2 regions of the Streptomyces sp. NPDC050546 genome follow, and region 1 is predicted to be linked to the other one. Evidence: riboswitches for the same ligand, from Rfam matches in the RefSeq annotation. Region 1 holds a riboswitch; the other holds the start of a gene.
The links. Region 1 has a riboswitch for thiamine pyrophosphate ahead of ACIBK5_RS26790 (thiamine ABC transporter substrate binding subunit). Riboswitches for the same ligand answer to the same signal wherever they lie in the genome.
Positions count from the first base shown of each region.

Region 2: it holds a riboswitch for thiamine pyrophosphate, as region 1 does, so the genes downstream of both, thiC (phosphomethylpyrimidine synthase ThiC) here and ACIBK5_RS26790 (thiamine ABC transporter substrate binding subunit) in region 1, are expected to answer to the same signal.

Region 1 is NZ_JBITGX010000011.1:121,500-124,842, reverse strand. Features, by position in the region: gene ACIBK5_RS26800 (alpha/beta fold hydrolase) at 1-202, opposite strand, end outside; gene rlmN (23S rRNA (adenine(2503)-C(2))-methyltransferase RlmN) at 349-1,455, shown strand; TPP riboswitch at 1,480-1,586, shown strand; gene ACIBK5_RS26790 (thiamine ABC transporter substrate binding subunit) at 1,710-2,750, shown strand; gene ACIBK5_RS26785 (ABC transporter permease) at 2,726-3,343, shown strand, end outside.
Region 2 is NZ_JBITGX010000009.1:314,815-318,157, reverse strand. Features, by position in the region: gene thiC (phosphomethylpyrimidine synthase ThiC) at 1-1,591, opposite strand, end outside; TPP riboswitch at 1,584-1,773, opposite strand; gene ACIBK5_RS23970 (YibE/F family protein) at 1,846-3,343, shown strand, end outside.

The DNA.
Region 1 (3,343 bases):
ACGGCCAGGTGGAGCGGCCGGTGTCGCGATGGTCGTAGCGGATCACATGATGACGAGAGGCGAGCATGTCCACCAGTTCGTCCGGCCAGCCCAGGCCGGACGCTTGCGCACCCATGATCAACAAGAGTGAAGGCGCATCGGCGGTGCCACGATCTTCCGCCCATAGGCGTATGCCGGGCGCTGCGTCGACAAAGCGTTCCATGGTGCTCCCCTGACCTCAGAACTCCAGTGATACGAGACGTATCGTATCGCTTGTCGCCGTCCGTCCCCAGCCGGCGATCACAGGTGACCGTCCCCACCCGGCTCTCGCCTGATCTCCCCGAGTTGATCTGCGACACTGGGAGGGTTATGCCTGCACCCGGAGAACTCACTTTCGTCGCCCCCCGCGGAGCCAAGAAGCCGCCGCGGCATCTCGCTGATCTCACTCCTGCCGAGCGCAAGGAGGCTGTCGCTGCTGTCGGGGAGAAGCCGTTTCGTGCCAAGCAGCTCTCGCAGCACTACTTCGCGCGGTACGCGCACGAGCCGGAGCAGTGGACCGACATTCCGGCCGGTGCCCGGGGGAAGCTGCGGGAGGCGTTGCTGCCCGAGCTGATGAGCGTCGTGCGGCATCTGTCGACCGACCAGGGCACCACGCGCAAGACGCTCTGGCGGCTGTTCGACGGGACGCTCGTCGAGTCCGTGCTGATGCGGTACCCGGACCGGGTGACCATGTGCATCAGCTCGCAGGCGGGGTGCGGGATGAACTGCCCGTTCTGCGCGACCGGGCAGGCGGGTCTTGACCGGAATCTGTCCACCGCCGAGATCGTGCACCAGATCGTCGACGGTATGCGGGCGCTCAGGGACGGGGAGGTCCCCGGTGGGCCCGCCCGGCTCAGCAACATCGTGTTCATGGGCATGGGCGAGCCGCTCGCCAACTACAACCGGGTCATCGGGTCCATCCGGCGGCTGACCGACCCCGAGCCCGACGGGGTGGGGCTCTCGCAGCGCGGGATCACCGTCTCGACGGTCGGTCTCGTGCCGGCGATCCACCGCTTCGCCGACGAGGGCTTCAAGTGCCGGCTGGCCATCTCGCTGCACGCGCCCGACGACGAGCTGCGCGACACCCTCGTCCCGGTGAACACGCGGTGGAAGGTCCGGGAGGTGCTGGACGCCGGGTTCGAGTACAGCGCCAAGTCCGGGCGGCGGCTGTCCATCGAGTACGCGCTGATCCGGGACATCAACGACCAGGCCTGGCGGGGCGACCGGCTCGGGCGGCTGCTCAAGGGCAAGCCCGTGCATGTCAATCTCATCCCGCTGAACCCGACGCCGGGGTCGAAGTGGACCGCCTCGCGGCCCGAGGACGAGAAGGCGTTCGTGGAGGCCATCGCCGCCCATGGTGTGCCGGTGACGGTCCGGGACACCCGTGGGCAGGAGATCGACGGGGCGTGTGGTCAGCTCGCGGCCACCGAACGGTAGTCTGACCGTCGTACATACACCTTCATATTCCGACAGGGGAGCGCCACAGCGCTGAGAGTGCGGCACACGGCCGCAGACCCTCCGAACCTGGCCCAGGTCATTCTGGGTAGGGAGATCGGTCATCACTCGAGCTGTTGCGCCCTGCCCGGGACCACGGAAGTCCCGGGCAGGGCCGCGTCTTCTCCTGGTCATCCAGGAGGAATCCAGTGAGTAGCAAGAAGAAGCGGTTGACGGCTGTGGTCGTCGGGCTCGGTATGGCCGGCGCGCTTGCCGCGTGCGGGTCGTCCGGCGGCGGTCAGGGGTCCGGTGACTCCAATAAGACCGTGACGCTCGTCAGCCATGACTCGTGGGCCGCGTCCAAGGGCGTCATCGCCGCCTTCGAGAAGCAGTCCGGCTACAAGGTCAATGTCCTGGAGGACGGCGACGCCGGGCAGGCCGTGAACAAGGCGATCCTCACCAAGGACAACCCGCAGGGCGACGTCTTCTTCGGCGTCGACAACACGCTGCTCTCGCGGGCGCTCGACAACGGGCTGTTCCAGTCGTACGAGGCGAAGGGCTCGGAGCGGATCAAGGCCGAGTACCGGGCCGACCAGGGCGAGCACCGGGTCACGCCCGTCGACACCGGCGACATCTGCGTCAACTACGACAAGAAGTACTTCGCCGATCACAAGCTGGAACCGCCGCGGAGCTTCGACGATCTCGTCAAGCCGCAGTACAAGAACCTGCTCGTGACCGAGAACGCCTCCGCCTCCTCGCCCGGACTCGGGTTCCTGCTCGGCACCGCCGCGAAGTACGGGGACGACGGCTGGGAGGGCTACTGGAAGAAGCTCAAGGCCAACGGCGTGAAGGTCGTCGACGGCTGGGAGCAGGCCTACAACCAGGAGTTCTCCGGATCGTCCGGCGGGAAGAAGGCCAAGGGCGACCGGCCGCTCGTCGTGTCGTACGCGTCCTCGCCGCCCGCCGAGGTTCTCTACGCCGACCCCAAGCCCGACACGGCACCGACCGGGGTCGCCGAGGGCACCTGCTTCCGGCAGGTCGAGTACGCCGGGCTGCTGAGCAACGCCAAGAACACCAAGGGCGGCAAGGCGCTCCTCGACTTCCTGGTCTCCGAGCGGTTCCAGGAGGACATGCCGCTCAACATGTTCGTGTACCCGGTGCGCGAGGGCGCCCAGGTGCCGCCGGAGTTCGTGAAGTTCGGGCCGCAGGCGAAGGATCCCGAGACCCTGGGCCCGGCGAAGATCGCCGAGAACCGTGATCAGTGGGTCAAGTCGTGGACCTCACTCGTACTCAAGTAGCCGGCCGGAGGCGGGGCGCGGTGGCGCGGTTCGGGCTCATCGCCCTGCCCGTCGCGTTCTTCGCCGCGTTCTTCGCCTACCCCGTCGCCGCGATCGTCGCGCGTGGGCTGAAGGTCGACGGGGCCTGGCGGTTCGGGCGCATCGGTGAGGTGCTGGCGCAGTCCGACGTCCGGCACGTCCTGTGGTTCACCACCTGGCAGGCGCTCGTCTCCACCGCGCTCACCCTGCTGATCGCACTCCCCGGCGCGTACGTCTTCGCGCGCTTCGACTTCCGGGGCAAGCAGGTGCTGCGGGCGGCCGTGACCGTCCCGTTCGTGCTGCCCACGGTCGTCGTGGGTACGGCGTTCCTGGCGCTGGTCGGGCGGGGCGGGCTGCTCGACGAGCTGTGGGGCGTACGGCTGGACACCACCGTGTGGGCGATCCTGCTCGCGCACGTCTTCTTCAACTACGCGGTCGTCGTACGGACCGTGGGCGGGCTCTGGGCACAGCTGGATCCGCGGCAGGAGGAGGCCGCGCGGATGCTCGGGGCGTCGCCCTGGAAGGCCTGGCGGCAGGTCACGTTGCCGGCGCTCGGGCCCGCGGTGGCCGCCGCC
Region 2 (3,343 bases), on a different contig from region 1:
TCTCGTCATGGAACTCCCTTGCTGTGTCCGGGTCGAGGGCCAGGTTGAACTGGTCCTCCCACCGGAACTCGAAGCGAGCGTCGGACAACGCGTCGTCCCATTCCTGGGCACCCGGGTGTCCCTTGGCGACGTCGGCCGCATGGGCTGCGATCTTGTAGGTGATGACGCCGGTCTTGACGTCGTCACGGTTCGGCAGTCCCAAGTGCTCCTTGGGCGTGACGTAGCACAGCATCGCCGTGCCCCACCAAGCGATCATCGCGGCGCCGATGCCGGAGGTGATGTGGTCGTACGCCGGCGCGACGTCCGTGGTCAGCGGGCCGAGCGTATAGAACGGAGCTTCATCGCAGATCTCCTGCTGAAGGTCGATGTTCTCCTTGATCTTGTGCATCGGGACATGGCCCGGGCCTTCGATCATGGTCTGTACGTTGAAACGCTTGGCGATCCGGTTGAGTTCCCCGAGCGTCCTCAACTCCGCGAACTGTGCCTCGTCGTTGGCGTCCGCGATGGAGCCGGGCCGCAGGCCGTCGCCGAGCGAGTAGGTGACGTCGTACGCGGCGAGGATCTCGCAGAGTTCCTCGAAGTGCTCGTACAGGAACGACTCCTGGTGGTGCGCGAGGCACCAGGCGGCCATGATCGAGCCGCCGCGGGAGACGATGCCGGTCTTGCGGTTGGCCGTCAGCGGCACATAGGCCAGGCGCACGCCCGCGTGGACCGTCATGTAGTCCACGCCCTGCTCGGCCTGTTCGATGACCGTGTCCTTGTAGACCTCCCAGGTCAGATCCTCGGCCCTGCCGTCGACCTTCTCCAGGGCCTGGTAGAGCGGCACGGTGCCGATGGGGACGGGGGAGTTGCGCAGCACCCACTCACGCGTGGTGTGGATGTTGCGGCCGGTGGAGAGGTCCATGACCGTGTCGGCGCCCCAGCGGGTCGCCCAGGTCATCTTCTCGACCTCCTCCTCGATGGAGGACGTCACCGCCGAGTTGCCGATGTTGGCGTTGACCTTCACCAGGAACCTCTTGCCGATGATCATCGGCTCGATCTCCGGGTGGTTGACGTTGGCCGGCAGCACGGCCCGGCCCGCGGCGATCTCGTCGCGGACCACCTCGGGCGAGACGTTCTCCCGGATGGCCACGTACTCCATCTCGGGCGTGATCTCGCCGCGGCGGGCGTACGCGAGCTGCGTGACCGCCTTCCCGTCCCGGCTGCGTCGCGGCTGGCGCGGGCGGCCGGGGAAGACGGCGTCGAGGTTGCGGAGGCCGCCGCGGGGCGAGGTGTGCTTGATGCCGTCGTCCTCGGGACGGACGGGGCGGCCCGCGTACTCCTCGGTGTCGCCGCGGGAGATGATCCAGTTCTCGCGCAGCGGCGGCAGGCCCCTGCGGACGTCGGTGTCGATGAGTGGATCGGTGTACGGGCCCGAGGTGTCGTACAGCGTGACGTCCTGCCCGTTGGTGAGATGCACCTGACGGACCGGCACGCGCAGGTCGGGGCGGGTGCCCTCGACGTACGCCTTGTGCCAGCCGATGGACTTCCCGGCCTCCTCGGACTGTGCGTCCTGAACGGAGGCAGGCGTGCGTGCGTCCTTGTCGGTCATGAGACCTACTCCCTACGCCGGCATTACCCGGTAACAGGTTCGGCGGTCGACGCAGCGGTTTCCGTCTGCCGACGTTCCGTGTGAAACATCACTCGACTTCGGTGATGTTTCATGTGAAACATCGCTGGGACGGAGGTCAGCGCCCTCTCAGCCCGGTGCTCCGAGCTCCCGCGTGTACAAAAGGTGCCTCCACGCTAGCGGCAATTCTGGCGCGGTGAACAGAGGGCCCCCCTCGTTCTTGCGATGATCGGTCGGTGACCACGACGCAGCGTCCCCCTTACCCACCGCCCGAGCCGCCTCGCGGATCCGGCGCCGGAAACGGCAACGGCCGGGGAGACGGCCACGATTTTGTCTCCGGGTCCGGGTATGGGCCCGAGGCGGGTTTCGGGCCCGGGGCGGGTTTCGGGCCCGGGTCCGGGGCAGGTGCAGGCGGTGAGCGTGGTTCCGGCTCTGCCGGGGGATACGGGCCGGGCAACGGCCAGGGTGGTGGCTCAGCCGGTGGGCACGGAGACGGTCCGGGCGACGGGCACGGTCCGGGTTCAGGGGGCGGGCACGGGCACGGTTCCGGGACCGGCGGAGGCGACGGCCACGGACATGGCCCCGGTTCCGCGCCAGGTGGCGGACACGGGCACTCGCACAGCCACGGTCCGGCCACACCTGTCTCCATGCATCTGCGCAAGATCATCGCGGCGATCCTGATCCCGTTCGGCGCGGCCGTGCTGATCGGTCTCGTCGTGCTGTGGCCGGGCGGCGCCCCGTCCCACGAGCGCACCGGCGTCGGCTTCGACCGGCAGACCGAACAAGCCTCGGTCACCAAGGTCGTGGAGATCAGCTGCAAGGAGGCCGGCGCCTCGGGGGTCCCGCCGACGGGCGACACCTCCACCGCCGAGGGCTCCTCCGCGGCGCAGCAGGAGAAGGGCACCTGCAAGCGGGCGACGATCCGGGTCGACAGCGGCAAGGACAAGGGCCGCACCTTCACCGAGATCATCCAGCCGGACCAGTCCCGCCAGCTGCACGAGGGCCAGAAGGTCGTGGTCGCCTACGAGCCCTCAGCGCCGAAGGACCTGCAGTACTCGGTCACCGACGTCAACCGCCGTCTGCCCTTGGCCCTGCTGGCCGGCATCTTCGCGGTCGCCGTCGTGGTCGTCGGGCGGCTGCGGGGGGTCATGGCCCTCATCGCGCTGGCCATGAGCTTCCTGGTGCTGAACTTCTTCATCCTGCCCGCGATTCTGCAGGGCTCGAACCCGTTGGTCGTGGCGGTGGTGGGCTCGAGCGCCATCATGCTCATCGCCCTGTACCTTTGTCATGGTTTGTCCGCACGGACCTCCGTGGCGGTGCTCGGCACCCTCGTCTCCCTGTTGCTGATCGGCATCCTCGGCTCGGTGTTCATCGACTGGGCCGCACTCACTGGCAACACGGACGACAACACCGGTCTGATCCACGGCCTCTACCCGACGATCGACATGAGCGGTCTGCTGCTCGCCGGCATCATCATCGGCTCGCTCGGTGTACTCGACGACGTGACGGTCACGCAGACCTCGGCGGTCTGGGAGCTGCACGAGGCAAATCCGTCGATGGGCTGGCGCGGGCTGTACCGCGCGGGCATCCGGATCGGCCGCGACCACATCGCCTCCGTCGTCAACACGCTCGTCCTCGCCTACGCGGGTGCCGCCCTGCCGCTGCTGCTGCTGTTCTCCATCGCGCAGAGCGGTGTGGGGACGGTCGCCAACAGCGAGCTGGTCGCCGAGGAGA